Regions from separate parts of the Nonomuraea sp. NPDC050540 genome, predicted to be linked through region 2. Evidence: riboswitches for the same ligand, from Rfam matches in the RefSeq annotation. Region 2 holds a riboswitch; the other holds the start of a gene.
The links. A riboswitch is a leader RNA that binds a small molecule or an ion and turns the genes downstream of it on or off. The one in region 2 is predicted to bind S-adenosylmethionine.

Region 1 (14,400 bases), on a different contig from region 2:
AGAGGTCTTCGTCGGCCAGTCGCGCCATGTCGGCTTCTGCTTGCCGCATCCAGACTTCGCGGTCGAGCAGGCGAAGTGCTCGCCGGATGACGTCGCTGGTAGTTTCACCCTCGCTCATGGCTGACTTGATGATGCGCTCGTCGTCCGGTGTCGCCCGGAAGCCGATGTTCGTCATGGCTCCAGGTTACGATGGCGTTCAACGATTGTCAGGCATTTGCTGAACGCTGCGGCGCTTGCGGCCGAACAAGTAGATGACCGGGAGGGTGCAGATCAGGGGGCCGAGGATGGCCAGTGGGCGTTCCAGCCACCACGTGAAGTCCGGTGGGATGGTGCCGCCGAGCGTGCCGAACAACCACCACCCGAGCCCCAGCGCGATCGCCATCCCGGTCGTGTGGAACAGGAACAGCGGAAGCGCGAACCGGTTGATGGTGTCGTTGACCCGCTTCCATCCGGGCTTTTCCAGCACCCGCTCCATGGCCGGGCGCAGCACCTCGACCAGGCCGATCTGGAAGATGAGCAGGGCGACGATGACGAAGGTCGGCGGCGCCATGTTGGACCACTTCTCACCGGGTACGCCGACCATCGAGCCCGGGTAGATGCCCGAGTAGACCAGCCCGATCAGCATGAACAGGCCGGTCCAGAGCACGCCGACGTCGTAGCGGCGGGGCAGCGCGACCACGCGGTCGTAGAAGAAGCCGGCCTGGTGCGCCAGCCCCCACACGATGATCATGTTGAACCAGCCGGCCCACTCCAGGTGGTAGCGGAACCGGAGTACGTCGACGACCAGCGCCGCGCCGCCCAGCCAGATGAGGGCGAGCACGTCGTAGCGCCGGTGCAGCCACAGCGCGACCGGCAGCAGCGCGATCAGCGTCAGGTAGACCCCGATGAACCACAGCGGGCTCAGCACCAGCAGCACGACCCGCCACGTCCAGGGCGGGGCGTCGAACACCGTGGTGGCGACGGTTCCGATGGCGATCCACGCCGCCGACAGTCCGAGCGCGGGCAGTGCCAGCGCCCGCAGCCGCCGCCAGACGAAGGCGCCGATGCCGACGCCGCGCTCGCAGGCCCGGTTCCAGGACAGCAGGTGGACGTGCCCGCCGACGTAGAAGAACAGCGGCAGCACCTGCAGCAGCCAGGTGAGGATCCACAGCCCGGTGGTGAATCCGAGCGGGCTGGTCGGCGAGGGCCCGTCCGGCGTCCATTGCAGGATCGTGAACGCCCAATGCCACACCACGACGACGATCAGGCTCAGAGCGCGCAGCCAGTCGACGTATTTGTCGCGTTTCACTTGTCGATGTCACCCACGACGAAGAACATGGATCCCAAGATCGCCACCATGTCGGCCACCAGGTGCCCCGGCAGGATCTCGCGCAGCACCTGGATGTTGCTGAAGGAGGCGGAGCGCAGCTTCATCCGCCACGGCGTCTTGTCCCCCTTGGAGACCAGGTAGTAGCCGTTGATGCCGAGCGGGTTCTCGGTCCAGGCGTAGGTGTGGCCCTCGGGCACCTTCAGCACCTTGGGCAGGCGCTGGTTGATCGGGCCGGGCGGCAGCGAGCGCAGCTTGTCGACGCAGGCCTCGGCCAGGTCGAGGGAGACCTTCACCTGGTCCAGCAGGACCTCGAAGCGGGCGTAGGAGTCGCCGGCGGTCCGCGTGACGACCTTGACCGGAAGTTCGGAGTAGGCCAGGTACGGCTGGTCGCGGCGCAGGTCGATGTCGACCCCGGCGGCTCGGGCTATGGGGCCGCTCACGCCGTACTGCATGATCGTGTCGCGGTCGAGCACGCCGACGCCCTTGGTGCGCGCCAGGAAGATCTCGTTGTGCAGGATGAGGCCCTCGATGTCGGGGACCTTGCGGCGGGTCATCGCGACGGTCTCGGCCACGCGGTCCAGCCAGCCGAGCGGCAGTTCTTCCTTGAGCCCGCCGACGCGGTTGAACATGTAGTGCATGCGCCCGCCGGAGATCTCCTCCATGACGGCCTGGATGCGCTCGCGCTCCTCGAAGGCGTAGAAGAGCGGCGTGATCGCGCCCAGCTCCAGCGGGTAGGAGCCGAGGAACATCAGGTGGTTGAGCACCCGGTTGAGCTCGGCCAGCAGCGTACGCGCCCACACCGCCCTGACCGGGACCTCCATGCCCAGCATGCGCTCGGCGGCCAGCACCACGCCGAGCTCGTTGGCGAACCCGGACAGCCAGTCGTGCCGGTTCGCCAGCATGATGATCTGCCGGTAGTCGCGGACCTCGAACAGCTTCTCCGCGCCCCGGTGCATGTAGCCGATGATGGGCTCGGCGCTGGAGATCCGCTCGCCGTCGAGCGTGAGCCGCAGCCGGAGCACGCCGTGGGTGGAGGGGTGCTGGGGGCCGATGTTGAGGACCATGTCCTCTGTGGCCAGTTCCTTCGCCCCTGCGCCGATCCCGATGATGCGCTCGGTCATTTCCCCATGCTCCCACCGGCCTCGCGCGCGATCTACTGTGCGGTCCTTTCATTCTGTACGGCGCGCCCAGGCGTAACGGGCCGTTCAAGAGACGGTATGGGGAGGAGTCGCAGGTCAGAGGGGTGGGGGACAATTACCACAACGGGGGGAGAAACCACCATGAAGCTAGCTTTCGACCTAGCTGCCCTGATCTCGCGGGTGACCATCGGCGTGATCTTCGTGGCCCACGGGTGGCAGAAATGGCAGAACGGACTGGGGCCGACGTCACAGATGTTCACCCAGTCCGGCGTGCCCCAACCCGAGCTCGCGGCCGGTTTCGCGACCGTGGCCGAGCTCGTGGGCGGCAGCTTCCTGATCATCGGACTGCTGACCCGCCTGGCCGCGCTGGCCCTGTTGTGCGTCAGCCTGGGCGCGATCATCTTCGTCCACGGTCAGAACGGCATCTTCGTCACCGACATGGGCTGGGAGCTCGTCGGCGCGCTGGGCGCGGCCTGCCTGCTCCTGCTGGCCGCCGGGGCGGGCCGGATCAGCGTCGACAGCATCGCCCGCACGATCCTGAGCAGGCGCGCGGCCGACCAGACGCTGCCGGAGTCGACCGGGAGCGGCGCGACGACCACGCCCATGCCCACGAACGTCCGCACCGTGCGGGACGTGCCGCGCACCGAAACGGAACCGCCCGCCAACGGGACGCGGCCGCCCACCGGGACGCAGGCGCCCGGCACCCGGGCAGAGCAGCCGCCCACGGGGACGCAGGCGCCCACGGGGACGCAGGCGCCCGGCAACGGGACGGAGTCGCGCGCCGACGTGCCGCGCCAGCCCACTCCGCCACCCGCCACGAGCAGCGGCGCGGCCCTGAGCGACGACGACATGAAGGCGCTCGACGCGCTGATGTCCGACGACCAGCCGAGGAAGAACCCGCCCGAGTGACGATCAGCCGAGGAAGAACCCGCCTGAGTGACGCCTAACGGGCGGCGAGGTCCCGCAGCGCGGTGATGAGCCGGTCGACGTGCTCGTCGGTGGTGCCGATGCCGATCGAGGCGCGCACCGCGGAAGCCGTCCCGTCCTCACAGCCGCCGTCGGCGGTACCCAGCAGATGCCGCACGAAGGGGTGCGCGCAGAACTTGCCGTCGCGCACGCCGATCCCGTACTCGCCGGACAGCGCCTCGGCGACCTCGCGCGCGCTGTAACCGTCCACGATGAAGGAGACGATGCCCACACGCGGGTGGTCGGGACCCCACAGCGACAGCTCCCGCACGCCCTCGATCGAGGCCAGGCCGTCACGCAGCCGCGCGATCAGCCTCTCCTCCTCGATGACCAGCGGTGCCCAGCCGGTCGCGCTCAGCGCGTCGCACGCCGCGGCCAGCGCGATCGCGCCGATCACGTTCGGGGTGCCGGCCTCGTGCCGGGGCTCGGGGTCGTCGTGCCACTCGGTGGACTCCCCGTCCGCCCCGACCGACTTCACCGCGCCGCCGCCCTTGAGGTACGGCTCGCCGCTCGCCAGCCAGTCACGGCGCCCGATCAGCACACCGGCGCCGAACGGCGCGTACAGCTTGTGGCCGGAGAAGACGACGTAGTCCAGGTCCAGGGCGGTCAGGTTGAGCTGGCGGTGCGGGACGAGCTGGGCGGCGTCGACCAGGATGCGGGCGCCGTGCCGGTGGGCGATGTGCGCGAGGGCGGCGATGGGCCACAGCTCGCCGGTGACGTTGGAGGCGGCGGTGACGACGAGCAGCTTGGGGCCGGAAACGGCGGCGAGGGCCTCGTCGGCCTGGCGGACGGCCTCGCCGGGGAAGGCGGGCGGCGCCAGCCGTACCGTCTTGTTCCAGGGGAGCAGCGAGGCGTGGTGCTCGCTGTCGAAGACCACGGTGGTGGTGCCCGCGGGCAGGACGCCGGCCAGCAGGTTCGTGGCGTCGGTGGTGTTGCGGGTGAAGATGACCGCGTCGTCGGGGCGGGCGCCGGCGAAGGCGCGGACGGTGTGGCGGGCCTGCTCGTAGCGGGCGGTGGTGAGCTGGGAGGCGTAGCCGGCGCCGCGGTGCACGCTGGAGTAGGCCGGGAGCGCGGCGGTGACGGCGGCGCTGACCGGCTCCAGACAGGGGGCGCTGGCGGCGTAGTCGAGGTTGGCGTAACCGACCAGCTTGCCGCCCTTGACCGGGACCTCCAGGTCGGCGCCGAGCACGGCCGGGACGGCACGGGCCTCGCCGTGCCGGGGCTGCTGCGACTGGGTCTGGGTGGGGACGGAGCTGAAGATGGTCAGCGTGGACACGGCAAGTCTCCTGGGGTCGTCGGGACCCCCTGGAATCGCCACGGAGCCCGCGCTTGCCCGCCACACCTCGTGACGGACCAGGTCCTCACCCGGGGCACCCCGCCGCGGACGCGAGGGTTGCCGGCCAGCTAGCCGGGGCTTGTCGCTGGCACTCATGACCTACACGCAGCACTATAAGCGACACCCGGCCATAAATAGCAACCCCTTAACGCTGCGGCCCGTCGTTGACCACCTCAGCAGGGTGGATCATCCCAGGCCAGCGACATATCCGAACTACTAAGGAGGATCGTGAACTTCTGCGGGGGTTAGGTCGTTGGTACCGGGAGATAGTTCCCGACAACGGAGGTGCGGAGATGTGGGACTGGGTAAGCAACCCGGAGATCTGGATCGGGTTCTTCACCCTGGTCGCCCTGGAGATCGTCCTGGGAATCGACAACATCATCTTCATCTCGATCCTCGCCGGGAAACTCCCTGAGCACCAGCGCGACCGGGCCCGGGTGCTCGGACTGGCCGCCGCGCTCATCAGCCGTCTGCTCCTGCTGCTCGCCCTGTCGTGGGTGGTCAGGCTGACCGAGCCCTTGTTCGCCGTCTTCGGTCATGACATATCCGGCCGTGACCTGATCCTCATCCTCGGTGGCCTGTTCCTGCTGGCCAAGAGCGTCACCGAGATCGGCCACAGCATGGAGCTGAAGGGCGACGACGGCAAGCCGCGCAAGGCCGCCTCGTTCGCCTCGGTGATCATCCAGATCATGATCCTCGACATCGTCTTCTCGCTCGACTCGGTCATCACCGCGGTCGGCATGGTGAACGAGCTGGGCGTCATGGTCGCGGCGGTGATCGTGTCGGTGCTGGTCATGCTGTTCGCCTCCGGCCCCATCAGCCGCTTCGTGGACAAGCACCCGAGCATCAAGATGCTGGCCCTGTCCTTCCTGGTGCTGATCGGCGTGGTGCTCCTCGCGGAGGGCTTCGGCCAGCACATCTCCAAGGGCTACATCTACTTCGCGATGGCCTTCTCGGTCATCGTCGAACTGCTCAACATCAGGATGCGCAGCAGGCAGGCCAAGCGGTCCGAGCAGGAGAACGCCCAGGACGGCAGCTCGTAGGATGAAGCGGTGCGCTTTGACCCGTGGAATCCGGATTTCGTGGCCCATCCTTATGACGTCTACGCCGAGCTGAGGCGGGCTGAGCCGGTCAGCTTCTTCGAGCTGACCGGCCAGTACCTGGTCTCGCGGCACGCCGACGTCAACGCGCTGCTGCGTGATCGCCGGCTCGGCCGTTCCTACCTGCACGTCGCCGCGCACGAGGAATTCGGGCAGGAGGCGCCGCCGGACTTCCAGGAGCCGTTCTGGCGGGTGGTCAACGCGGGCATGCTCGACGTGGAGCCGCCCGTCCACACGCGGTTGCGCCGCCTGGTCTCCAAGGCGTTCACGCCGAGGATGGTCGAGTCGCTACGGCCGCGCGTACGGGCGATCGCGGGTGGGCTGGTGGACGCCTTCGTGGCCAAGGGCGGCGGCGACCTGCTCGCCGAGGTGGCCGAGCCGCTGCCGGTGACGGTGATCGCCGAGATGCTCGGCATCCCCGACGCCGACCGGCACCTGCTGCGTCCCTGGTCGGCCGACATCTGCGGCATGTACGAGCTGAACCCGTCGCCGCAGGCCCAGCACACGGCGGTCCGCGCGGCGGCGGAGTTCGCCGGCTATCTGAAGGACCTGGCCCGTGAGCGCGGGCGGCAGCCCGGCGAGGACCTCGTCAGCGCGCTGGCCCAGATCGAGGAGCTGACCGAGGATGAGCTGGTCGGCACCTGCGTCCTGCTGCTCAACGCCGGCCACGAGGCCACCGTGAACGTCACCGGCAACGGCTGGTGGTCGCTGTTCAGGAACCCGGCCGAGCTGGAACGGCTGCGCGCCGACCACTCCCTGCTCCCGACGGCGATCGAGGAGCTGATGCGCTGGGACACGCCGCTGCAGATGTTCGAGCGCTGGGTTCTGGAGGACATCGAGGTGGAGGGCGTGGCGATCCCGAAGGGCGTGGAGGTGGCGCTGCTGTTCGGCTCCGCCAACCGCGATCCTGAGGTCTTCCCCGACCCCGACCGCCTGGACGTGGGCCGGGCCGACAACCCGCACATCTCCTTCGGCGCCGGCATCCACTTCTGCCTGGGCGCGCCTCTGGCCAGGATCGAGCTCATGGAGTCCTTCGGCGCCCTGCTGGAGAAGGCGCCGAAGCTGGAGCTGGTGCGCGAGCCGGTGTGGAAGCCCGGCTACGTCATCCGCGGCCTGGAGTCGCTCGAAGTCACGACGGGGTGATCGCCCGGCCCTCTGGGTCGCCGGAGGTCACGACGGGCTGATCAACCGGTCGCCGCCGAACATCCCGGCCGGGTCGTGCCGCTGTTTGACCTCCGCCAGCCGCCGCAGGTGCTCGGGCGTGAAGGCCCGCACCACCTGCTCCGGCGCGCCCATGAAGTTGAGCGGCACGAACCCGGTCGCGCTGCCCGCCAGCGCGGCCGAGAACCGATCGCCGAAAGCCGCCACCTCGGCCGCGGCCCGCTCGTCCGGAATCATGCTGACGGCCGCGAGGCCGAAGTCGCCCTGCCAGTAGCCAAGCCCGGCGTCGTCGGCGTGCGGGAGCCCGGCCACGTGCCTGACCAGGATGAAGACGTAGGGCTCTGTTCCGCGCGGCGCCACCTCCACCAGGTAGTCGATCACCGCGTCGGACAGCTCCGTCACCATCTCGCCCCGCGTCGTGTAGGGCAGCGGGTCGACCGGATCCCGGGTCACCGCGTCGATCTCGGTGAACGGCAGCGGCCCGGCCATGTCCACGGCCAGGCCGGGCACCGCCCGCATCGGCGCGACCAGGTCCTCGGCGCCGGGGCCGGTGGCGCACAGGCACACGCGCGCGAAGGAGCGCCCGCGCATCGGCTCGGGCACGAAGGGCGCGTCCGGCAGGTGGATCGTCCCGGCGGCCGAGGTGACCGAGACCGGCAGGTCCGCGGTCCACTCGCGGTAGGCGGTGAGCACCTGCCGGGTCAGCTCGACCGGCCAGAACAGGCCGCCGCCATAGAGGCTCGGCTCGCGGAGGAGCTTGATCCGCAGCGCGGTGACCGCGCCCAGGTTCGGTCCGCCGCCGCGCAGCGCCCACATGAGGTCCGGCTCGCCGGAGTCGTCGAGCCAGCGCAGGTTCCCGTCGCCGGTGACGATCTGGGCGGCGGTGATGGCGTCGCAGGCCAGGCCGTACTGGCGGGACAGGAAGCCGAGCCCGCCGCCGAGGCTGTTGCCGACGACGCCGACGTGGGTGCTGGATCCGGTCAGCGGCACCAGACCGTGGGGGTGGGCGGCGGCGATGACGTCCTTCCACGTGGCGCCGGCGCCGACGGTGGCGGTGCCGTCGGCCGGGTTGATCTCGACGCCGGTCAGCTCGGAGGTGACGATGAGCAGGTCGCCGGCGCCGGCCGCGCGGAGCGCGCCGTGGCCGGTGTTCTGCACGCGGACCCGTAGATCGTGGGCGGCGGCGTAGCGGACCGCCTCCCGGACGTGCTCGGGTGAGCCGGCCAGCACGGTGAGGGAGGGTTCGTGGGTGACGGCGAGGTTCCATGAGGCGGGAGCCGCGCGGAGCAGTCCCCTGGGCAGATCCATGAGAGTAATCGTCTCATGGCGGAGAGTGATCATCTAGGGGAGTGATCACGCCTGCTGCTGGAGCCAGCCGAAGCCGCCCAGGCCGCGGGGGTCGATCAGCTCGCCCTCCTCGGAGGCGCGCGCCAGCGCCCGCAGATATCCGCGGGGGTCGGTGTGGGCCAGGTCGAGGGGCGGGCGGGCGGCGGTGATGCCGAGGGTGCGCAGCGTGTCGCGCTGTGTGGACAACGTTGTGGATATCGCGCCGGCTCGCTCGCCGGCCGCGGCGCAGGAGTCAAGTGCCACGTGTGCGGTGATGTCGCAGGTCCCGTCTGGTATGGGCGGGACGACCGAACCGTCGCGGTATCCGGTGAGCGTTCCACAGGGCGGGCGGTTATCCACAGGGTGTGAATAGTCGACTGCCACGGCCAGGCCGCGGGCCAGCCGTACGATGACCGCCGCCCACGCGGCGTCACGGGCGCGGCCGATCTCCGCGCGGGCGCCGACGCACGACAGGGGCCACCAGCGGGCGAGCCACTCCTCGTCGGCGGGGTGGGGCGGCTCGCCGAGGCGTTCCTCGCCGGTCTCGGTGTCGACCATGACCAGGCGAGGACCGTCTGCGGTGTGCTCGGCCACGTCGAGCGGGATGTTGTCGAGCCACTCGTTGGCGATCGCCAGGCCGGTGATGCCGCCGGGAATGGTCTGCGACCAGGCGATGCGCTCGGGCAGGTGAGACGGCCTGGCGGAGAGGTCGACGGCGGTGACGTTCAGGCGTACGGCCAGCTCGGACGGTGCGGCCGCCAGCACGCGGCTGACCAGGACCCCCTCCCCGGCGCCGACGTCGACGAAGTCGAGTCGCTCCGGGTGGCCGAGCTCGGCGTCGACCCGGAGAAGGAGCGTGAGCGCCGCGTCGGCGAACGCGGCCCCGGCGCTGACCGAGGTGCGGAAGTGGCCGGAAGGGCGTTCGCGCAGGTAGAAACCCCTGTCGCCATAGAGTGCGCGCTCCATCGCGGCACGCCAGGTGAGCCACATTCCTGGACTATCTCATGACCGAGAGCCGACACGCACAGTGATGCCATGACTACATATTGTGGCGAGATTGCGCTATCGTTACTCATGGTCACCGACGATCGTCCCGGCCCGCCCCCCAGCGGGCTCGGTCCGGTCGCACCGGTCGGCCGAGTAGGTAGCTGAAGCGGCCACCCGGGGCCGCGTCACCGAGAGGAGCCCCCCAAATGCTCAAGAAGACCTTCGTCGCGGCCGGCGCCTTCGCCATGCTGGCCCTGGCCACCCCAGCCCAGGCCGACCTCGTCACCTCCGGTAACAACGGCGTGCTCTCCGGCAACCAGGTGTTCGCCCCGGTCCGGATCCCGATCAACATCTGCGGCAACGCCGTGGCCGTGCTCGGCCAGGCTGTCGCCGGCTGCAAGGGTGGCGCGCACACCAGGTAGACGGACGGAGGGCTCGGACCGGTTATGGCAACCCGGCCCGAGCCCTTTTCGGCCGGCCAGTCGGCGGATGGCCGGTCGATGGTGCACTCCCAAGGGGGTAGCACATCGTCATTGCGGGCGTCGGGTCCACTATGGGCTCGGCGCCCGCTGCCATGCGATGAAAATCCCCTCTCCTCATCTCTCCCGACAGGGGGTGCACGTTTTGTATGCCCTTGTCGGATTTGTCGTTAACGCAACATGCGGTAAAAGCCCGGTCACCTGTGCATGGCAAGGCTCCAGTTACGCTGGTCGGCAGTGTCAACAGCGCGACAGGGACAGGACGACATGGACGCAGGTGATCGCCCGGCACGGCTGGCCGTCGGCGTGGTCGGAGCGGGCAAAGTGGGCTCGGCGCTCGGTGCCGCGCTGGCCCAGGCCGGCCATCGCATCGTGGCCGCCAGCGGGGTCTCCGACAGTTCCCAGCGCTGGGCGGCGGAGCGGCTCGGCGTCGCCACCTCCAGGCCCGAGGACGTGGTCGCGGCCGGCGAGCTGATCCTGCTCACGGTGCCCGACGACGCCCTGCCCGGTCTGGTCGGCGGCCTGGCCGCCACCGGCGCCGACCTGCGCGGCAAGCTGGTCGTCCACGCCAGCGGCGCCTACGGGCTGTCCGTGCTCGACCCGGCGGCGCGAGCTGGAGCGCTCCCGCTGGCGCTCCACCCGGTGATGACGTTCACCGGCCGTGACGACGACATCAACCGGCTGACCGGCATCTCCTACGGCGTCACCGCGCCCGACCCGCTGCGGCCGATCGCCGAGGCGCTGGTCATCGAGATGGGCGGCGAGCCGGTCTGGATCGCCGACGCCGACCGCGCGCTCTACCACGCCGCGCTCGCCGGGGCGGCCAATCACATGGTGACGCTGATCGCGGAGTCCTCGGAACTCCTGGAGGGCATCGGCGTCGAGCATCCCGGCCGCATGCTCGGCCCGCTGCTCGGCGCCGCGCTCGACAACGTGCTCAGGCTGGGCATCGCCGGGCTGACCGGGCCGGTCGTGCGCGGTGACGCCGGCACGGTGCGCAAGCACGTGGACGCCCTCATCCTGGCCGCGCCCGAGGCGGCCGACGCCTACATCGCCCTGGCCCGGCTCACGGCCGACCGCGCGCTCGCGGCGGGTCTGCTCAAACCCGAGGAGGCGGAGAGGTTGCTTGACGCGCTGGGCGGCAACATATGGACCTGACAGGGACCGGATGGCCCTGATCGTGGCATAGGAGGCTGTGGCGTGGAGTTGATCGTCGCGCGCAATCGCGCTGACCTGGTCAAGACTCGGGGAGAGGGCAGGGTCGCCCTGGTTCCGACCATGGGGGCGCTGCACGAGGGGCATCGAGCGCTCATCCGCGAGGCCAGGGCCCTGGCCCCCCAGGTGGTCGTGAGCGTCTTCGTCAATCCCCTGCAGTTCGGCCCTTCCGAGGACTTCTCCCGTTACCCGCGCACCCTGGAGGCCGACCTCGACGTCTGCCGCGCGGAGGGTGTGCGCGCGGTCTTCGCCCCGGCGGCAGAGGAGATGTACCAGCCCGACCGGCAGGTGAGCGTCTCCTCCGGGCACATGGGCACGATCGTCGAGGGCGCGGTACGACCCGGGCACTTCGACGGCGTGCTGACCGTCGTGCTCAAGTTGTTCAACCTGGTGCAGCCCGACGTGGCCGTCTTCGGCCAGAAGGACGCACAGCAACTGGCGATGATCCGGCGCATGGTGTCCGACCTGGACCTGCCGATCGAGATCGCCGGCATCCCCACCGTGCGCGAGCCCGACGGCCTGGCGATGTCCAGCCGCAACCGCTACCTGTCGCCCGGCGAGAGGCGGACCGCGCTCGCGCTGTCGCGGGCGCTGTTCGCCGGCGCGGCCGAGTCCGTGGAGGCCACGCCGGCGCGCATCAAGGCGGCGGCGCGGGCCGTGCTCGACGGGGCCGATCTGGCCCTCGACTACCTCGTGCTGGTCGACCCGGCCACGTTCGCCGAGGTCGGCGAGTCGTACACGGGTGAGGCGGTCCTCGCCGTCGCGGCGAAGGTCGGCGGCACGCGGCTCATCGACAACGCCGTCCTGCGCCTGTCCTGAAAAGGTCCCACCCCGGCGACGGGTCACTTGTCGGGAGGGGTTATCGTCATATTGACGAAATTCCCTCGATGAGGAGACCCCCATGAGTGGACCGGCGATCCCCCTGCGGCTCAGCGCGCCGGAGCCCGGCTGGACCCGCGAGGCCGACGTGGTCGTGGTGGGCTCGGGAGTGGCCGGGCTGACCGTGGCGTTGCGCCATGCCGAGCTACGGCCCGAGGCCAAGGTGCTCGTCGTCACCAAGGACGTGCTCGGGGAGGGTTCGACCCGGTTCGCGCAGGGCGGGATCGCGGCGGTGCTCGACCCCGGCGACAGCCCCGAGGAACACCTGAACGACACGCTGATCGCCGGGGTCGGGCTGTGCGATCGGCGGGCCGTACGCGCTCTTGTGACCGAGGGGCCGCAGGCGCTGCGTCGGCTGATCGCGCGCGGAGCCAGGTTCGACCTGACCGACGGCGGAGAGCTGCAGCTCGGCCGCGAGGGCGGGCACCGGCGCGACCGGATCGTCCACGCGGGCGGCGACGCGACCGGCGCCGAGGTGCAGCGCGCGCTCGTCGTGGCGCTGCGCGAGCGCGGGATCGAGGTCATCGAGCACGCGCTCGTGCTCGACCTGCTCAAGGACGGCGCCGGGCGGGCCGCCGGGGTGACGCTGCACGTCATGGGCGAAGGCGCGAGCGACGGCGTGGGCGCGGTACGCGCGGGCGCCGTCGTGCTGGCCACCGGCGGAATGGGACAGGTCTACCAGTCGACCACCAACCCGCTGGTCTCCACCGGAGACGGAGTGGCGCTCGCGCTGCGCGCCGGGGCGGTGGTGCGCGACCTGGAATTCGTCCAGTTCCACCCGACCGTGCTCTGGCTCGGCGAGGACGCCACCGGCCAGCAGCCGCTGATCTCCGAGGCGGTCAGGGGCGAGGGCGCGTTCCTCGTGGACGAGCACGGCACGCGCTTCATGGAGGACGTGCACGAGCTCGCCGACCTCGCCCCCCGCGACGTGGTCGCCAAGGCGATCATGCGCAGGGCCGGGCAGGTCTACCTCGACGGCCGCCACTTCGGCGAGGACAAGTGGCGCACCCGCTTCCCCACGATCCGCGCGCTCTGCCTGGAGCACGGCATCGACCCGGCCAAGGAGCTGATCCCGGTCGTGCCCGCCGCGCACTACGCCAGCGGCGGCGTCCGCACCGACCTGCACGGCCGCACCTCCATCCCCGGCCTGTACGCCTGCGGCGAGGTCGCCTGCACCGGCGTGCACGGCGCCAACCGCCTGGCCTCCAACTCGCTGCTGGAGGGGCTCGTCTTCGCCGAGCGCATCGCCCAGGACATCCAGCCCACGGTACGGCCGGCGCCCACGGACCCCCAGGCACAGGAAGGCCTGTTCGACCCGCGCGTCCGCCCCAGGATCCAGGCCCACATGAGCAGGGGAGCGGGCGTGCTGCGCGGCCGCGAGTCGCTGGCCCTGACCGCGAAGGCGCTCGGCGACGCCCGCTGGACGCCGGTGCGGGTGCTGCCGTGCACCGAGGCGTGGGAGACGACGAACCTGCTGACGGTGGCGACCGTGCTGACCGCCACCGCGGTGGCCCGCGAGGAGACCAGGGGCTCGCACTGGCGCGAGGACTTCGGCGAGCGCGACGACGAGCGCTGGCTGGGACATCTGGACGTGCGACTGACCGAGGAAGGCTTGCAGATGACTTACACGCCGCACGGGCTCGCGCTGGACACCGGCGCGCCCGAGATCCAGGACGTGATCGACCGGGCGCTGGCCGAGGACCTTCAGGAGGCCGGTGACGTGACCAGCCTGGCCACGGTCCCGGCCGGGCACCGGTCGGCCGGGGACGTGGTGGCCCGCGAGGACGGTGTGGTCGCGGGGCTGGCCGTGGCCGAGGCGGTCTTCGCGCGGCTGGGGGCCAGCCGTACGACGAGGCTGGTGGAGGACGGGCAGCGGGTCGCGGCGGGAGAGGTGCTGATGACGGTCGAGGGGCCCACGCGGGCCCTGCTCACGGCCGAGCGGACCGCGCTCAACCTGCTCACGCACCTGTCGGGCATCGCGACGCGGACCGGCGCCTGGGTCGCGGCGCTTGAGGGCACCGGGGCGCGGGTGCGCGACAGCCGTAAGACGCTGCCGGGGCTGCGGGCGCTGGAGAAGTACGCGGTGCGGGCCGGAGGCGGGGTCAACCACCGCATGTCGCTGTCGGACGCGGCGCTGATCAAGGACAATCACGTGGTCGCGGCCGGGGGAGTCGGGGCGGCGTTCAAGGCGGTCAGGGAGCGGTACCCGGATCTGCCGGTCGAGGTCGAGGTCGACACGCTGGAGCAGCTGCGGGAGGTGCTGGCCGAGGGGGCCGCGGTGGTCCTGCTGGACAACTTCACCGTCGAGGAGATGACGCTCGCCGTACAAATCACGAAAAATCAGGCGAAGTTGGAGGCCAGTGGAGGACTGACCTTGGAAATGGCCCGTGATGTGGCTGAAACTGGCGTTGACTATCTTGCGGTGGGAGCGCTTACGCATTCCGCGCCGGCCCTGGACATCGCACTGGATCTACGGGGGTAATTGATGCTGCTCACGATCGAC
Region 2 (14,400 bases):
CGTGGTTCAAACGGTGCGGACAGATTCCGCCTGCGGCCCCTTCTGGCCTTGTGTGATCTCGAACTCGACCCGCTGGCCTTGTTCGAGTGATCTGTAGCCGTCCATCATGATCGCTGAGTAATGGACGAATACATCCTTACCACCGTCTACCGCGATGAAACCGTAGCCCTTGTCCGCGTTGAACCACTTGACGGTGCCCTGCGCCACTTCCGACTCCTCTTACTGGGCTCTGGATCCCGCCCATTCCTCCGCGAGATCCGCGTTCGCCGCTTTTACCGAAAAACTGGCGGCGATCGCCCTCGACCATACCTGTGGCATGCCGTTGGGCAACAGAGTCAATCTGAAAACTGCCTATTTCATCCTTCGAAGAGTTGAATTTTCCAGAAATGGGAAGGGCACCTCCGAAGAGGTGCCCTAGTGCTAAGAGTGTGCGAAGCGTTAGCCTCCGGCTACCGCGGGGATGATGGAGATCTCGCTCCCCTCGGGGGCCGCGGTGTCGAGCCCCTCGGCGAATCGGACGTCCTCTTGCCCCACGTAAACGTTGACAAAACGCCGAATCTTGCCCGATTCATCGAGAATTCGGGCGCCGATCCCCGGGTAGTCACTGTCCAGCTTCTGAAGGACCTCGCGCAGCGTCGCACCCTCGCCACTGACCTCCGCGTTACCACCCGTGTAGGTGCGCAGAATGGTGGGAATCCGTACAGAAACGCTCATGCCTTAAACTTCCTTTCAGATGGCGCGGAACGCGTCGAGAGAGGGCCGGATGACAGCGGTGGGTTCGGCGATCGACGACACCGCGTCAAGGGTCTTGAGGCCGTCGCCGGTGTTCAGCACGACCGTTTCCGCCTCGGGATCCAGCGCGCCGTTTTCCACCAGCTTCTTGAGCACGCCCACGGTGACGCCGCCCGCGGTCTCCGCGAAGATGCCCTCCGTGGAGGCCAGGAGCTTGATGGCCGCGACGATCTCGGCGTCGGTGACGTCTTCCACCGCCCCTCCCGTACGGCGGGCGATGTCGAGCACGTACGGCCCGTCAGCCGGGTTCCCGATGGCCAGCGACTTGGCGATGGTGTCCGGCTTGACCGGCTGGACCACGTCGTGCCCGGCCTTGTACGCCGCCGACACCGGCGAGCAGCCGAGCGCCTGGGCCCCGAACACCTTGTAGGGCGTGTCCTCGACCAGCCCGAGCGCCACGAGCTCCTTGAAGCCCTTGTCGATCTTCGTGAGCTGGGAGCCGGAGGCGATCGGGATGACGATCTGCTCGGGCAGCCTCCACCCGAGCTGCTCGGCGATCTCGTAGGCCAGCGTCTTGGAGCCCTCGGCGTAGTACGGCCGCAGGTTCACGTTGACGAAGCCCCACTTGTCGCCCAGCGGGTCGCCGATGAGCTCGGAGCAGAAGCGGTTGACCTCGTCGTAGGTGCCCTCGATGCCGATCAGCCTGCCGCCGAACACCCGGGCCATGGCGATCTTGGCCTGCTCCAGGTCGGCGGGGATGAAGACGCACGCGTCGAGCCCGGCCCTGGCGGCGGCCGCGGTGACCGCGCCGGCCAGGTTGCCGGTGGAGGAGCAGGACAGGGTGTGGAAGCCGAAGTTGCGGGCCGCCTCGACGGCGATGGCCACCACACGGTCCTTGAAGGAGTGGGTGGGATTGCCGGAGTCGTCCTTGATGTGCAGCGACTTGATGCCGAGCGTCCGGCCGAGGTTGCCGGCCTTGACCAGCTTGGTCCAGCCGGGGTTCATGTTCTGCTTGGCCGCCACGTCCACGGGGACCGGCAGGAGCGCCTGGTAACGCCAGATGTTGGTCGGACCGGACTCGATCTGCGAGCGGGTCACCGTACCGAAGTCATAGGCCACTTCGAGTGGCCCGAAACACTCCAGACACGCGAAACTGGGGCCGAGGTCATAGCGGGTGCCGCACTCGCGGCAGGAGAGAGCTACAGCAGGACCGAAGTCGAGCGACATGAAGCGAGGCCTTCCCTCATCTTCGCCTGCGGCCACCTTGACCACAGACCGGAATTGGCACCTTGTCCCGGTCGGCCTCGCGGGTGCGAGTCACAATCCGGGAGGGTTGCCGGGGCTTCGCAGGGCCGGTCCCTCCACCCCTCTGGATGAGCAATATGTAGTTGTCGAAAGGGACTCTACCTGGTCAAGCGGATCGGTTGCCCACCCGTCTCGACCAGTGAGACAAACCGTCTCACCGATAGTCCTCCCCGAGCACGCCCTGCACGTACTTGCGCGCCTGGTGGATGCGGGATTTCGCGGTGCCGAGAGGGATGCCGAGCTGCTCGGCCACCTCGTTGTAGTCGAGCTGCACGATGTCGCGCAGCACGAGCGCCTGCGCCAGGTCGGGCTTGGACGCCTCCAGCGCCTCCATCGCGTCGAGCAGGTCCAGGCGCGAGCCCGCGATCACGCTCACCCGGGCCACGTCCGGCTTCTGCGTGGGCAATTCGTCGGAGCTCTGCTCGGCCGCCCGCCGCTTCAGCGACCGGTAGGTCGTGCGGGCGCAGTTGGCCGTCACGATGTGCAGCCACGTGCTGAACCGCGCCCTGCCCTCGAACCGGCCGATGTTGCGCGCGACGGCCAGCAGGGTGTCCTGGCAGGCCTCCTCCGCGTCCTGGTGATAGGGCAGGATTCGCGCGCAGTGGCGGAGTACGTGCGGCTCGATCCGCCGCAAGAGCTCGCCGAGTGCGCGATGATCTCCAGCGGCTGCGGAGCGGGCCAGTTCCTCGGTTAGCTCATCAAGCGCCATAGCGGGATCCTATGAGCGGAGGATAGTTAAATGAACAGCGTCCTGGTCGCCTCGAACCGCGGTCCTGTCTCCTTCACCGTCTCCGACGACGGTGAACTCACCATGAAACGCGGTGGCGGCGGACTGGTCTCCGGCCTTTCCGGCGTGGCGAAGGACGAGGGCGTGCTGTGGGTCTGCGCGGCCCTTTCCGACGGCGACCGCAGCGCCGTACGGCAGGCTCCCGGCGGCCGCCTCGACCAGGCCGGCTACGACACCGGGTCGCTGCGCATGCTGGACATCGCCCCCGCGACCTTCCACCGCGCCTACAACGCCGTGGCCAACTCCACGCTGTGGTTCGTCAACCACCTGCTCTACGACATCCCCAACTCCCCGCATTTCGGCACCAGGTTCCAGCGCGAGTGGGAGTCCTACCGCGACTACAACGGCGCCTTCGCGCTGGCGCTGGCCGAGGAGGCCGGGCACGGGGCGCGGGTGATGGTGCAGGACTACCACCTGACCCTCACCCCTGCCATGCTCCGCGCCGAGCGTCCCGACCTGCGCATCGCGCATTTCAGCCACACGCCCTGGGCCCCGCCGGAGTACTTCGCGCTGCTGCCCGACGAGGTGGCCCGTGAGGTCCTGGAAGGCATTCTGGGAGCCGATCACGCCGGGTTCCTCACCGAGCGGTGGGCGCGGGCGTTCACCGACTGCTGCGCGGCCCTGCTGGGCGCCCGGGTGGACGCGCGCGGCGTCACCCACGAGGGCCGCACGACGAGGGTCGGCGTGCACGCGCTCGGCGTCGACGGCGAGCAGTTGTGGCGGCGCGCCTGCGAGCCGGACGTGGAGTCGAACGTGGCGGCGCTGCGCGCGCAGACCGGCGACAGGAAGCTGATCGTCCGCATCGACCGCACCGAGCTGTCGAAGAACATCGTGCGCGGGCTGGTCGCCTACCGCGAGTTCCTGGCCGCCCACCCCGAGTGGCACGGCCGCGTGGTGCACCTGGCCTTCGCCTACCCGAGCCGCCACGACCTGCCCGAGTACCGCGAGTACACCGCGGCGGTGCAGCGCTGCGCCAAGGAGATCGAGGACGAGTACGCCACCGAGGACTGGGACCCGCTGATACTCAACGTCAACGACGACTACGCGCGCAGCCTCGCCGCCTACCGGATGGCCGACGTGCTGCTGGTCAACCCGATCCGCGACGGCATGAACCTGGTCGCCAAGGAGGGCCCGATCCTGTCGCCCCGCTGCGTCCTGGTGCTCTCCCGCGAGGCCGGCGCCGCCGCCGAACTGGGCGCCGACGCGCTCGTGGTCAACCCCTACGACGTCCTGGAGACCGCGCAGGCCCTGCACACCGCCCTGGTCATGCCCGAGGAGGAGCGTACGCGCAGGGCCGCCAGCCTGGCCGCGGCGGCCACCGCGCTGCCGCCCCAGAAGTGGCTTGCGGCGCAGCTCGATGCCCTGACTTAATGCCTCAAGTGACCACAGTCCGGATCCGTCTGACCCGTGATCTCCCGACCTGGCTCGTCTACCTCCAACTCGGCGCCTTCGCCACCTACCTGTACGGGCTGAGCGCCGTCCTGCCGCTGCTGCGCCAGGAACAGCAGGTCTCCAACGCGGTCGCCGCCCTGCACGGCACCGCGATGGCCGCGGGAACGCTCCTGGCCGGCGCCGCCCTGCCGTTCCTGGAGCGCGGGTACGGCCGGCGCGCCACGATCTGGGGCAGCCTGGCCGGCATGAACGCGGGCCTGGTTCCGGTCATGCTCACCCCCGCCCTGCCCGCCACCCTGCTGGGCTACGGCCTGGCCAGCCTGTTCGGCTCGGTGGCCCTCTACGCCATGATGGCCGCGCTCAGCGACCACCACGGCCCGGCGGGACCGGCGGCGATCAGCGAGGCCAACGCGGTCGCGATCCTGTTCGGCATCGCCATGACCTACGCGATCAGCGCCACCGCGCAGACCGCGCTCGGCTGGCGGGCGGCCCTGCTGATCACCCCCATCCTCACCGCCCTGATCGCCTTCACGCTCGGCCGCGTCCGCGTGGCCGGCCGCCCGCACGACGGCGCCGCCCGCGCGAGCCGGCCGCCGCCCGGCTGGCGCTTCTACGTGGCGGGCGGCGTGCTCTTCCTGGTGGTCGCGCTGGAGTTCTGCTTCAACCTGTGGGCGGTGCAGCTGTTCGCGTCGAACACCGGGATGGGCGTGGCGGCGGCCACGACCGGGCTGACCGCGTTCACGGCCGGCCTGGCCGTCGGCCGCTTCGCCGGGACGCCGCTGGCCCTGCGGATGGGACCGCCCGCGCTGCTCACCGGCGCCCTGCTGCTCACCGCGGCCGGCTGGCTGCTGTTCTGGTCGAGCACGCAGCCGCTGCTCGCCTACGCGGGGCTGGCGATCAGCGGGCTCGGCGTCTCGCTGCACTTCCCGCTCGCGTTGGCCGGCGTGCTCGCCTACGACCCGGTGCGGGCCACGGCCGTCTCACCGGTCTGCGCGGGGCTGGCGATGGCCGCGGGCCCGTTCGTGCTGGGGGCGCTGGCCGACGGCTTCGGGACGCGTACGGCCTTCCTCATGGTCCCGGTGCTGATCGCGCTGGCCGTCGCGGGCGTGCTGGTCAGCCGCGAACCGCGGCCGTCAGCTCCTTGAGCAGCGCCATGACGCCGTCGGGCCCGTCCACGACGATGTCGGCCCGCTCGGCCAGCTCGGTGACCTCGGCCGAACCACTGCACACGGTGACACCGGGCAACCCGGAAGCGCGTACCGCGTCGAAGGCGGCCAGATCGCCCAGGTCGTCGCCGACGAACATCACCGACCTGGCAGCGCGCTCGGCCAGGAACAACGAGAGCGCCTGGCCCTTGTCCATGCCGGGCGGGCGCAGCTCCAGCACGTACCGGCCGGGCTCGACCACCAGCCCGTTGCGCTCCGCCAGCGCCGCGAGCGGCCGGCGCAGCGCCTCGAAGGCCCCCTCGGGATCGGGACTGCGCCTCGTGTGTACGGCTACCGCCCGCCCCTTGTCCTCGACGGCCACTCCGGTCAGGCCCAGGGCGTCGAGCAGCATCGGCAGCTCGGCCTCGGCCCGCGGCACTCCGGCGGGCGGCGGCGGCGCGCTGACCCGGCCGTTCTCCCACCGCTCGAAGCCGTAGTGCCCGAGGATCACCAGGCCGGGCACGTCGGCCAGCCCGGGACCGAGTTCGAGGACGGTGGCAGGGGGGCGGCCGGTCAGGATGACGACGGCGGACACCCGCGCGCTGAGCCGGGCCAGGATGTCGGGAGCCGCCGGATGGATCCTCGCGGCGGCCGGATCGGGCACGATGGGCGACAGGGTGCCGTCGAAGTCGAGCCCGATCACCGCCCCTGACGGATCTTTCACGATCGCTTGGATTCCAGGGATGTTCCTCACGCGGCTGGGGTACCCCGCCACCTAGGGACGCATGCCGAGTCGCCGGGCCGCGCGCTCGCGCTGCCGCGTGGCCCGCAGCCGGCGCAGTCGTTTGACCAGCATCGGATCCTGCTCCAGCGCCTCGGGACGGTCGATGAGTTCACCGAGCAACTGGTAGTAACGCGTGGCCGAGAACCCGAAGGTCTCCTTGACGGCCTGCTCCTTCGCGCCGGCGTAGCGCCACCATTGGCGCTCGAAGGCGAGGAGCTGGAGGTCTCGTTCGGTGAGGGGCTGACGGTCGGGTTCCTGGGCAGCACTGTCACCGCTGACCGGTGCGGTGTCCATGGTCGTCCTCCTCGGAAGGGCGTACGGCGCTCACGCCATACGTACGCGGCCCGTGGCCATCGTAATGTGCCAAAGCCGGGTGTTCACCGCGGATCGGGAGACGTACAGTCACCAAGTGTGACCCCAGTCATAACGCTTCTCACCGATTACGGACTCGAAGACGGCTATGTGGCTGCCTGCCATGGCGTGATCGTCGGAATCGCGCCGCAGGCCCGCGTCATCGACGTGTGCCACCTGATCCCTTCGGGCGACGTACGGCGGGGCGCGGCGGTTCTCGCGCAGACCATCCCGTACATCCCGCCCGGCGTGCACATCGGCGCCGTGGACCCGGGAGCCGGCGGGGCCAGGCGCGCGGTGGCCGTGGCGGCGGGGGGACGGGTGTTCATCGGGCCGGACAACGGCCTGCTGTCCTGGGCGGTGCACGCCTGCGGCGGCGCCGAGTCCGCCTACGAGATCACCAACGACGCGCTCTTCCTGCACCCGGTCTCGCCGACCTTCCACGGCCGCGACGTGTACGCGCCGGTGGCCGGGCGGCTGTGCGTGGGCGGCAAGCCGTCCGACCTCGGTCCGGAGATCCCGCTGAACAGGCTCGTCTCGCTGCCGGAGCCGACGTCGGTGCTGCGCGAGGGTTCGGTGGAGGGCGAGGTGGTCTCCGTGGACCGCTACGGCAACACCCAGCTGTCGATCGCTGCGGGCGACCTGGCGACGCTCGGGGTCCGGGTGGGCGACACGCTGGGCGTGTGGATGGGGCGCAGGCAGCTGTCGATGCCGTATCGGGAGACGTACGCGGCGGTGTCGCCGGGGGAACTGGTGGCCTTCGCCGACTCGGCGGGGCTCATCGCCATCGCCGTGAACTCGGGCGATGCGGCCCAGCGCCTGGGGCTCCCGCCGGGCGCACATGTCCGTCTTTCCCCCGCTCCGGTGCGATAGGGACATTACCCCGCGTATCGGTCTGTTTACCGAAGCGTCGGATTGAACCATCACCTGCGTGCCAGAATGCACGGCAGTTCGAGCGCCTCCTCCCCCTTCCTTCGAGGCAGACGTGTTCCTGCTGTCCATCGCACTGTTGTCCCTCCTTCCCCACTGGGGCTCGGCCGAGCCCCCGGTGAGCGAGCGCTGGCACGCCTGGCCGGTGTCGAGGGTCTTCCCCGCCGCGCTCACCGGCGCGAGCCCGTCCGGCGCGCGGGTGACCTACCTGCTGGCCGGGGTCGCGCCCGAGGCGCCGTGCCGGGTCGCCCTCCAGGCCGCCGCAGCGGCCATGCTGCCGCGCTGCCTGACGACCCTGCGGGCCACCTACTCCGACAGCACGCAGACCTTCGTCGCCACCGTGGGCGTGGCCGTGCTCGACGGGGCGCCGTCCTGGCTGCCCGTCAGAGCGATCCACGCCGGCGCCGCGGGGCGTCCACCGAGCGTGCGGCCCGTGGCCTTTCCCGGCGGCGCGGCCGAGCGGTTCGGCGAGGCCCAGTACGTCACCGGCGCCGTGGCGGCCTCCGGCGGGCCGTACGTGGTCTTCACCGCCGCCGGGTACGCCGACGGCCGGCCGTACCAAGGCAGGCAGTACCAAGGCAGGCCGTACCAGCCGGCGGGCGGGACCGAGCCGCGCCTCGGCGCGGCGGCCGTGCAACTGGCGGAGGCCCTGCACAAGGCGCTCACCCGGTGATCCGCGCCGCGGCCGGGCTGCTGCCCGTCGGTCTCGTCACGCTGCTGATCGCGGGGCCGCCCGCGAGCGGCATGCGCGGCGTCGCCGCGAGCGGCGGCATGGCCGCCGTGGCCGCGAGACAGCAGCAGTGGCAACTCACCGCGTTACGCGTGCCCGAGGCGTGGAAGGTGAGCAGGGGCGAGGGAGTGCTGGTGGCCGTGCTCGACACGGGCGTGGACGCCCGCCACCCCGACCTGGCCGGAGCCGTCGTCGAGGGACCCGACCTGACCGGGCCCGTACCCGGACCGGCCAGAACGGGCCACCACGGCACCGCGATGGCCAGCCTCATCGCCGGGCGCGGCCACGGTGACGGGCGCGGCGTGGTGGGCGTCGCCCCGGCCGCGCGGGTGTTGTCGGTCCGGGTGACGCTGGAGAACGACGACCCGCTGCGCGGCGAGCAGCGCGCCACGGCGGGCGGCAGCGACGCGCTCGCCCAGGGCATCCGTTACGCCGTCGACCGGGGCGCGCGGGTCGTCAGCATGTCGCTGGGCGGCGGCAGCGGCTCGTGGGAGGGCTCGGCCGCCGAGGAGGAGGCGGTGCAGTACGCGATCTCCCGGGGGGCCGTGCTCGTCGCCTCCTCGGGCAACGACGGCGACGACGCCAACCGCAAGAACTTCCCCGCCGCCTACCCCGGGGTGATCGCCGTGGGCGCGGTGGACAAGCGGATGAAGGTGCCGCGCTTCTCCAACCGCCAGGACTACCTGTCGGTGGTCGCGCCGGGCACCGGGATCGTCAGCGCCGACGGTCCCGACGGGTACGTGGTCGGCGACGGGACCAGTTCGGCGGCGGCGATGGTGGCGGGGATCGCCGCGCTGGTCAGGGCGGAGTATCCGGGGCTGTCGCCGTACCACGTGCGCGTGGCCATCGAACGCGGCACCAGGAAGCGGCCGGCCGACGGGCACAGCCGCGCCTACGGTCACGGAGTGGCCGACGCGGCGCTCGCCCTGCGCGAGGCCGGGCGGCTGGCCCGTCCGGCCGCGTCCAGGATCGGGCAGGTGGGCGGCTATTTCGGCGGCGGCCCGCTGCCCTCGCAGCCGGGCTCGCGGCTGCCGGTGGTGGTGGCGATGATCGGGCTGACGGTCGCGATGTCGGCCAGGGTGGTCGTGCTGCACTTGCGGCGGCGGAGGCATTCTCCCTAGCAAGCGCTTGTGTGATACTCGTCGGTATGACCTTGGCGATCGACGGCTGGTTCACCATCGGCGACGACGGCACCCATCTTCTCGGCACCCGGTGCGCCGACTGCGGCACGGTCAGCTTCCCGCCGCAGCGGGGGTTCTGCCGCAATCCGCACTGCTCGGGCGAGACGCAGGAGGAGACCCGGCTGCCCCGTCAGGGCACCGTCTGGTCCTACACCAACGCCTGTTACGCGCCGCCGCCGCCGTTCGCGGCCGCCGAGCCGTACACGCCGGTGACGCTCGCCGCGGTCGAGCTCGCCGAGGCCGGGATCATCGTGCTCGGCCAGGTCAAGGGCCTGACCGTCGACGAACTGCGGGTCGGCATGGAGCTGCGGCTCACGCACGGCCCGCTCGCCGACGGCCCGCTGGTGTGGATGTGGGAGGCGGCCCGATGAGCGTCATGGTCATCGGAGCGGGCATGCACCCGTGGGGCAAATGGGGCAAACCCTTCATCGAGTACGGCGTCGCCGCCGCACGGGCCGCCTTGGCCGACGCCGGCGTGTCCTGGACCGACGTGCAGTACGTCGTCGGCGCCGACACCATCAGAAACGGCTATCCCGGCTTCATCGCCGGCGCCACCTTCGCCCAGGCGCTCGGCTGGAACGGAGCCAGGATCGCCTCCTGCTACGCCGCGTGCGCCTCGGGAGCGCAGGCCATCGACCTGGCCAGGACCAGAATTCTGGCGGGCCTGTGCGACGTGGCACTCGTCGTCGGCGCGGACTCGACGCCCAAGGGCTTCTTCAAACCGGTCGGCGGCGATCGCCCCGACGACCCCGACTGGCTGCGCTTCCGGCTCCTCGGCGCCACCAACCCCGCCTACTTCGCCCTCTACGCCCGCCGCCGCATGGCCCTGTACGGCTCGACCGCCGCCGACTTCGCCGCCGTGAAGGTCAAGAACGCCGCCTGCGGCGCGCTCAACCCCATGGCCCGCTACCGCAGGCCGGTCACGGAGCAGGAGGTGCTGGCCTCGCCGATGGTGGCCGACCCGCTGCGGCTCATGGACATCTGCGCCACCTCCGACGGGGGCGCCGCGGTGGTGCTGGCCTCGGCGGAGTTCGCCCGCCGCCACGGCATCTCCCGGCCGGTACGGCTGGCCGCCGTCTCGACCGTCACCCCGGCCTTCCCCAACACCACGCTGGAGCTGCCCGCCTTCGCCACCGACTCGGCGGCAGCCGTACCCCCGCCAGAACGCCCTTTCCGCGCCGCGATCGCCCACGCCGCCTACGAGGAGGCGGGCCTGGGGCCGGACGACCTGTCCTTCGCCGAGGTCTACGACCTGTCCACGGCACTGGAGCTGGACTGGATGGAGGACGTCGGCCTGTGCCCGCCCGGCGAGGCGGAGAAGCTCCTGCGGGCCGGCGACACCACGCTCGGCGGCCGGACCCCGGTGAACCCGTCCGGCGGGCTCGCCTCCTTCGGCGAGGCCATCCCGGCCCAGGCCATCGCCCAGGTGTGCGAGCTGACCTGGCAGCTGCGCGGCACCGCCGGCGCCCGTCAGGTCGGCGACGCCCGGGTCGGCCTGGCCGCCAACCAGGGCCTTTTCGGACACGGCTCGGCCGTCATCGCCACAACGTGAAAGGAGCCCTCCGCGGAGGGCTCCTTCCTGTCGTTCTAACCGATGTGCACCACGTCGTGCGTCTCGGCGAAATGGCACGCGCTCTCGTGCGCGGTGCCCGGCCGGATCTGCAGCAGCGGCTCTTCCTCCGCGCAGATCTCCTGCGCCTTCCAGCACCGGGTGCGGAAGCGGCAGCCCGACGGCGGGTTGGCCGGCGACGGCGGGTCACCCTGAAGGATGATCCGCTCGCGCAGCTCGCGCCCCTCCGGGTCCGGAACCGGAACCGCGGAGAGCAGAGCCTGCGTGTACGGATGCGCGGGCTTGTCGTAGACCTCCGTGTCCTTGCCGAGCTCCACCAGCTTGCCCAGATACATCACACCCACCCGGTCGGCGATGTGGCGCACCACCGACAGGTCGTGGGCGATGAAGATGTAGGCCAGGTTGAACTCGTTCTGCAGCCGCTCCAGCAGGTTGATGACCTGCGCCTGGATCGACACGTCCAGCGCCGAGACCGGCTCGTCGCAGACGATGATCTCCGGCTGCAGGGCCAGGCCGCGCGCGATGCCGATGCGCTGACGCTGACCGCCCGAGAACTGGTGCGGGTAGCGGTTGATGTGGTCGGGGTTGAGTCCGACCACCTCCAGCAGCTCCTGCACCTTCTTGCGCCGGTCGCCCCTCGGCGCGACCTCGGTGTGGATGTCGTACGGCTCGCCGATGATGTCACCGACGGTCATCCGGGGGTTCAGCGAGGTGTAGGGATCCTGCATCACCATCTGGATGTTGCGCCGCATGCGCTTGAGCTCGCCGCCGCGGGCGTGGGCGATCTCCCGGCCGCCGACCTTGACGGAGCCCGACGTCGGCCGCTCCAGCGCCATGAGCACCTTGGCCAGCGTCGACTTGCCGCAGCCCGACTCGCCCACGATGCCCAGAGTCTCGCCCCTGTGCAGGTCGAAGGAGACGCCGTCGACGGCCTTGATCGCGCCGATCTGCCTCTTGACCACGATGCCCTGGGTCAGCGGGAAGTGCTTGACCAGGTCGCGTACCTCAAGGATCGGCTCACTCGTGGGTGCCATCGAGGACCTCCCTCCAGTAGTGGCAGGCACTGCTGCGCGTACCGCTGATCCCGGACAGCACCGGGGCCTCGGTGACGCAGATGTCCTGGCGGTACGGGCAGCGGGGGTGGAAGGCGCAGCCGGTCGGCATGTCCAGCAGGTTCGGCGGCATGCCCTTGATGGCGTACAGCTCCTGGCCCTTCAGGTCGACCCTGGGGATCGACTCGAGCAGGCCCTTCGTGTACGGGTGGGCGGGTGTCTTGTAGATGTCGTGGACGGGGGCGTTCTCGACGATCCGCCCGCCGTACATGACCGCGATCTTGTCCGCGACGTCGGCGACCACGCCGAGGTCGTGGGTGATCAGGATCAGGCCCATGTTGCTCTCGCGCTGGAGCTCCGCGAGGAGCTCCATGATCTGGGCCTGGACGGTCACGTCGAGCGCGGTGGTCGGCTCGTCGGCGATCAGCACCTCCGGGTCCAGCGCGATCGACATGGCGATCATGATGCGCTGGCGCATGCCACCGGAGAACTGGTGCGGGTAGTCGTTGACGCGCTGCCTGGCGGCCGGGATGCGGACCCGGTCCATGAGCTCGACCGCCTTGGTCAGCGCCTCCTTCTTGCCCATGCCCCGGTGCACGCGGAACATCTCGCTGATCTGCCAGCCCACGGTGAAGACCGGGTTCAGCGAGGAGAGCGCGTCCTGGAAGACCATCGCGATGCGCTGGCCGCGCACCTGCGAGCGGGCGTCTTCCGAGAGCTTGAGCAGGTCGGTGCCGCGGAAGCGGATCTCGCCCTTGGGGATCACCGCGGGCGGCATGTCCAGGATGCCCATGATCGCCTGAGCGGTCACGGACTTGCCGGAGCCCGACTCGCCCAGCACGGCGAGGGTCTCGCCGGGGTTGAGCGAATACGTCACACCGTTGACGGCGTGCACGACGCCGGCCCGCGTGCGGAACTCCACGTGCAGGTTGTCGACAGCGAGCAGAGGCTCGTTGCCCAGCCCTCCCTCGGCGGGCAACACCTCTGGGGATGTCTTCTTCACAGGTCCCCCTTACCTGAGCTTCGGGTCGAGCGCGTCGCGTACGGCGTCGCCCAGCATGATGAACGCGAGCACCGTGATGCTCAGGAACACGGCCGGGAAGATCAGCGGCAGCGGCGCGTCCAGGAACCTGTTACGGGCGTCGGAGATCATCAGACCCCACGAGATGTCGGGCGAGGTCACACCGACGCCGAGGAACGACAGGGCCGCCTCGGCCGCGATGAACCCGCCGAGGTTGATCGTCGCGATGACGATGACCGGCGCGAGCGCGTTCGGCAGCAGGTGCCTCATCATGATCCGCATGTGGCCGGCGCCCAGGGCTCTGGCCGCGACCACGAAGTCCTGGCTCTTGGCCGTGATGACCGCGGCTCTCATGATCCGGTACGTCATCGGCCACCCCAGGACGGTCAGCGCGATGATGACCAGGGTGATGCTGCTCAACGGCCCGCCACGGAAGGTGGCCGCGATCAGCAGGGCGCCCAGGATGCTGGGGATGGCGAAGAAGATCTCGGTCAGTCGCGAGGCCAGCGTGTCGGTGACACCGCCGAAGTACCCGGCCGCGAGGCCGAACATGCCGCCGATGAGCGAGGTCGCCAGCGTCGTCGAGATGCCGATCAGCAGCGAGTTGGCGGCGCCGTAGATCGAGCGCGCGTAGACGTCGCAGCCCAGGTTGTCGCGGCCGAAGATATGGCCGCTGCTGGGCCCCTGACGGGCCGTGGCCAGCTCGCAGGTCCTCGGGTCGTTCGGGTCGATGGACGTGAACAACGACGGCCACAGCGCCATGACGACGAGGACCGCGATGAGGACCGCCGAGATGATGAAGATCGGACGGCGGCGGAGGTCGTGCCAGGCGTCGCTCCAGAGGCTGGCCGGCTTGCCCTCCTTCTTCTTGTGCCTGGCGGGCGGTGGAGACGTCGGCACCGTGTTCGGCACAAGGGGCGCCGCAGGCTGCTGGATGTCACTCATAGCGGATCCTCGGGTCGAGCACTGCGTACATCAAGTCGACGACCAGGTTGGCGACGATGTAGATCAGCACCAGAACTGTCACGATACCGACGACGACGGGTTGCTCACGCAGGTAGACGGATTGGAAGAGCTGGTTGCCGATGCCCGGGAGATTGAAGATCGTCTCCGTGATGACCGCGCCGCCCATGAGGTTGCCGAGGTCGGCGCCCAGATAGGTGACGAGGGGGATCAGCGCGTTGCGCAATCCGTGCCTGCCGATGACCCGCCGTCTGGACAGGCCCTTGGCGGTCGCCGTGCGGATGTAGTCCGCTCGGAGCGTCTCCACCAGGCTGGTCCGTGTCAATCGGGTGAGGTAGGCGATCGAGATGCCGGCCAGCACGAAGCCCGGGAGCAGATAGCTGCGGAAGCCGTTGCTGATGCCCGCGATGGGGAAGATGTCGATGCCGGTCCACTGTTTGACCTTCACGCCGAGCAC

Region 1: linked by a shared signal. The riboswitch ahead of ACIBI5_RS33800 (aminotransferase class V-fold PLP-dependent enzyme) and the one ahead of thrC (threonine synthase) in region 2 are both predicted to bind S-adenosylmethionine.

What each region holds. Positions count from the first base shown of each region.
Region 1 is NZ_JBITHA010000011.1:260,251-274,650, reverse strand. It holds gene ACIBI5_RS33820 (hypothetical protein) at 1-175, opposite strand, end outside; gene ACIBI5_RS33815 (acyltransferase) at 197-1,288, opposite strand; gene ACIBI5_RS33810 (NADH-quinone oxidoreductase subunit D) at 1,285-2,430, opposite strand; gene ACIBI5_RS33805 (DoxX family membrane protein) at 2,590-3,357, shown strand; gene ACIBI5_RS33800 (aminotransferase class V-fold PLP-dependent enzyme) at 3,392-4,690, opposite strand; SAM riboswitch class IV at 4,735-4,850, opposite strand; gene ACIBI5_RS33795 (TerC family protein) at 5,044-5,793, shown strand; gene ACIBI5_RS33790 (cytochrome P450) at 5,803-6,993, shown strand; gene ACIBI5_RS33785 (FAD-binding oxidoreductase) at 7,021-8,319, opposite strand; gene ACIBI5_RS33780 (SAM-dependent methyltransferase) at 8,365-9,303, opposite strand; gene ACIBI5_RS33775 (chaplin) at 9,531-9,746, shown strand; gene ACIBI5_RS33770 (Rossmann-like and DUF2520 domain-containing protein) at 10,071-10,961, shown strand; gene panC (pantoate--beta-alanine ligase) at 11,004-11,837, shown strand; gene ACIBI5_RS33760 (L-aspartate oxidase) at 11,920-14,379, shown strand; gene ACIBI5_RS33755 (type III pantothenate kinase) at 14,383-14,400, shown strand, end outside.
Region 2 is NZ_JBITHA010000038.1:438-14,837, forward strand. It holds gene ACIBI5_RS53435 (cold-shock protein) at 7-207, opposite strand; gene ACIBI5_RS53440 (MoaD/ThiS family protein) at 439-714, opposite strand; gene thrC (threonine synthase) at 730-1,959, opposite strand; SAM riboswitch class I at 1,973-2,112, opposite strand; gene ACIBI5_RS53450 (RNA polymerase sigma factor) at 2,192-2,746, opposite strand; gene ACIBI5_RS53455 (trehalose-6-phosphate synthase) at 2,777-4,195, shown strand; gene ACIBI5_RS53460 (MFS transporter) at 4,204-5,361, shown strand; gene otsB (trehalose-phosphatase) at 5,330-6,085, opposite strand; gene ACIBI5_RS53470 (DUF3263 domain-containing protein) at 6,137-6,439, opposite strand; gene ACIBI5_RS53475 (S-adenosyl-l-methionine hydroxide adenosyltransferase family protein) at 6,557-7,369, shown strand; gene ACIBI5_RS53480 (hypothetical protein) at 7,482-8,099, shown strand; gene ACIBI5_RS53485 (S8 family serine peptidase) at 8,096-9,277, shown strand; gene ACIBI5_RS53490 (Zn-ribbon domain-containing OB-fold protein) at 9,304-9,708, shown strand; gene ACIBI5_RS53495 (lipid-transfer protein) at 9,705-10,889, shown strand; gene ACIBI5_RS53500 (ABC transporter ATP-binding protein) at 10,925-11,941, opposite strand; gene ACIBI5_RS53505 (ABC transporter ATP-binding protein) at 11,925-12,962, opposite strand; gene ACIBI5_RS53510 (ABC transporter permease) at 12,972-13,925, opposite strand; gene ACIBI5_RS53515 (ABC transporter permease) at 13,918-14,400, opposite strand, start outside.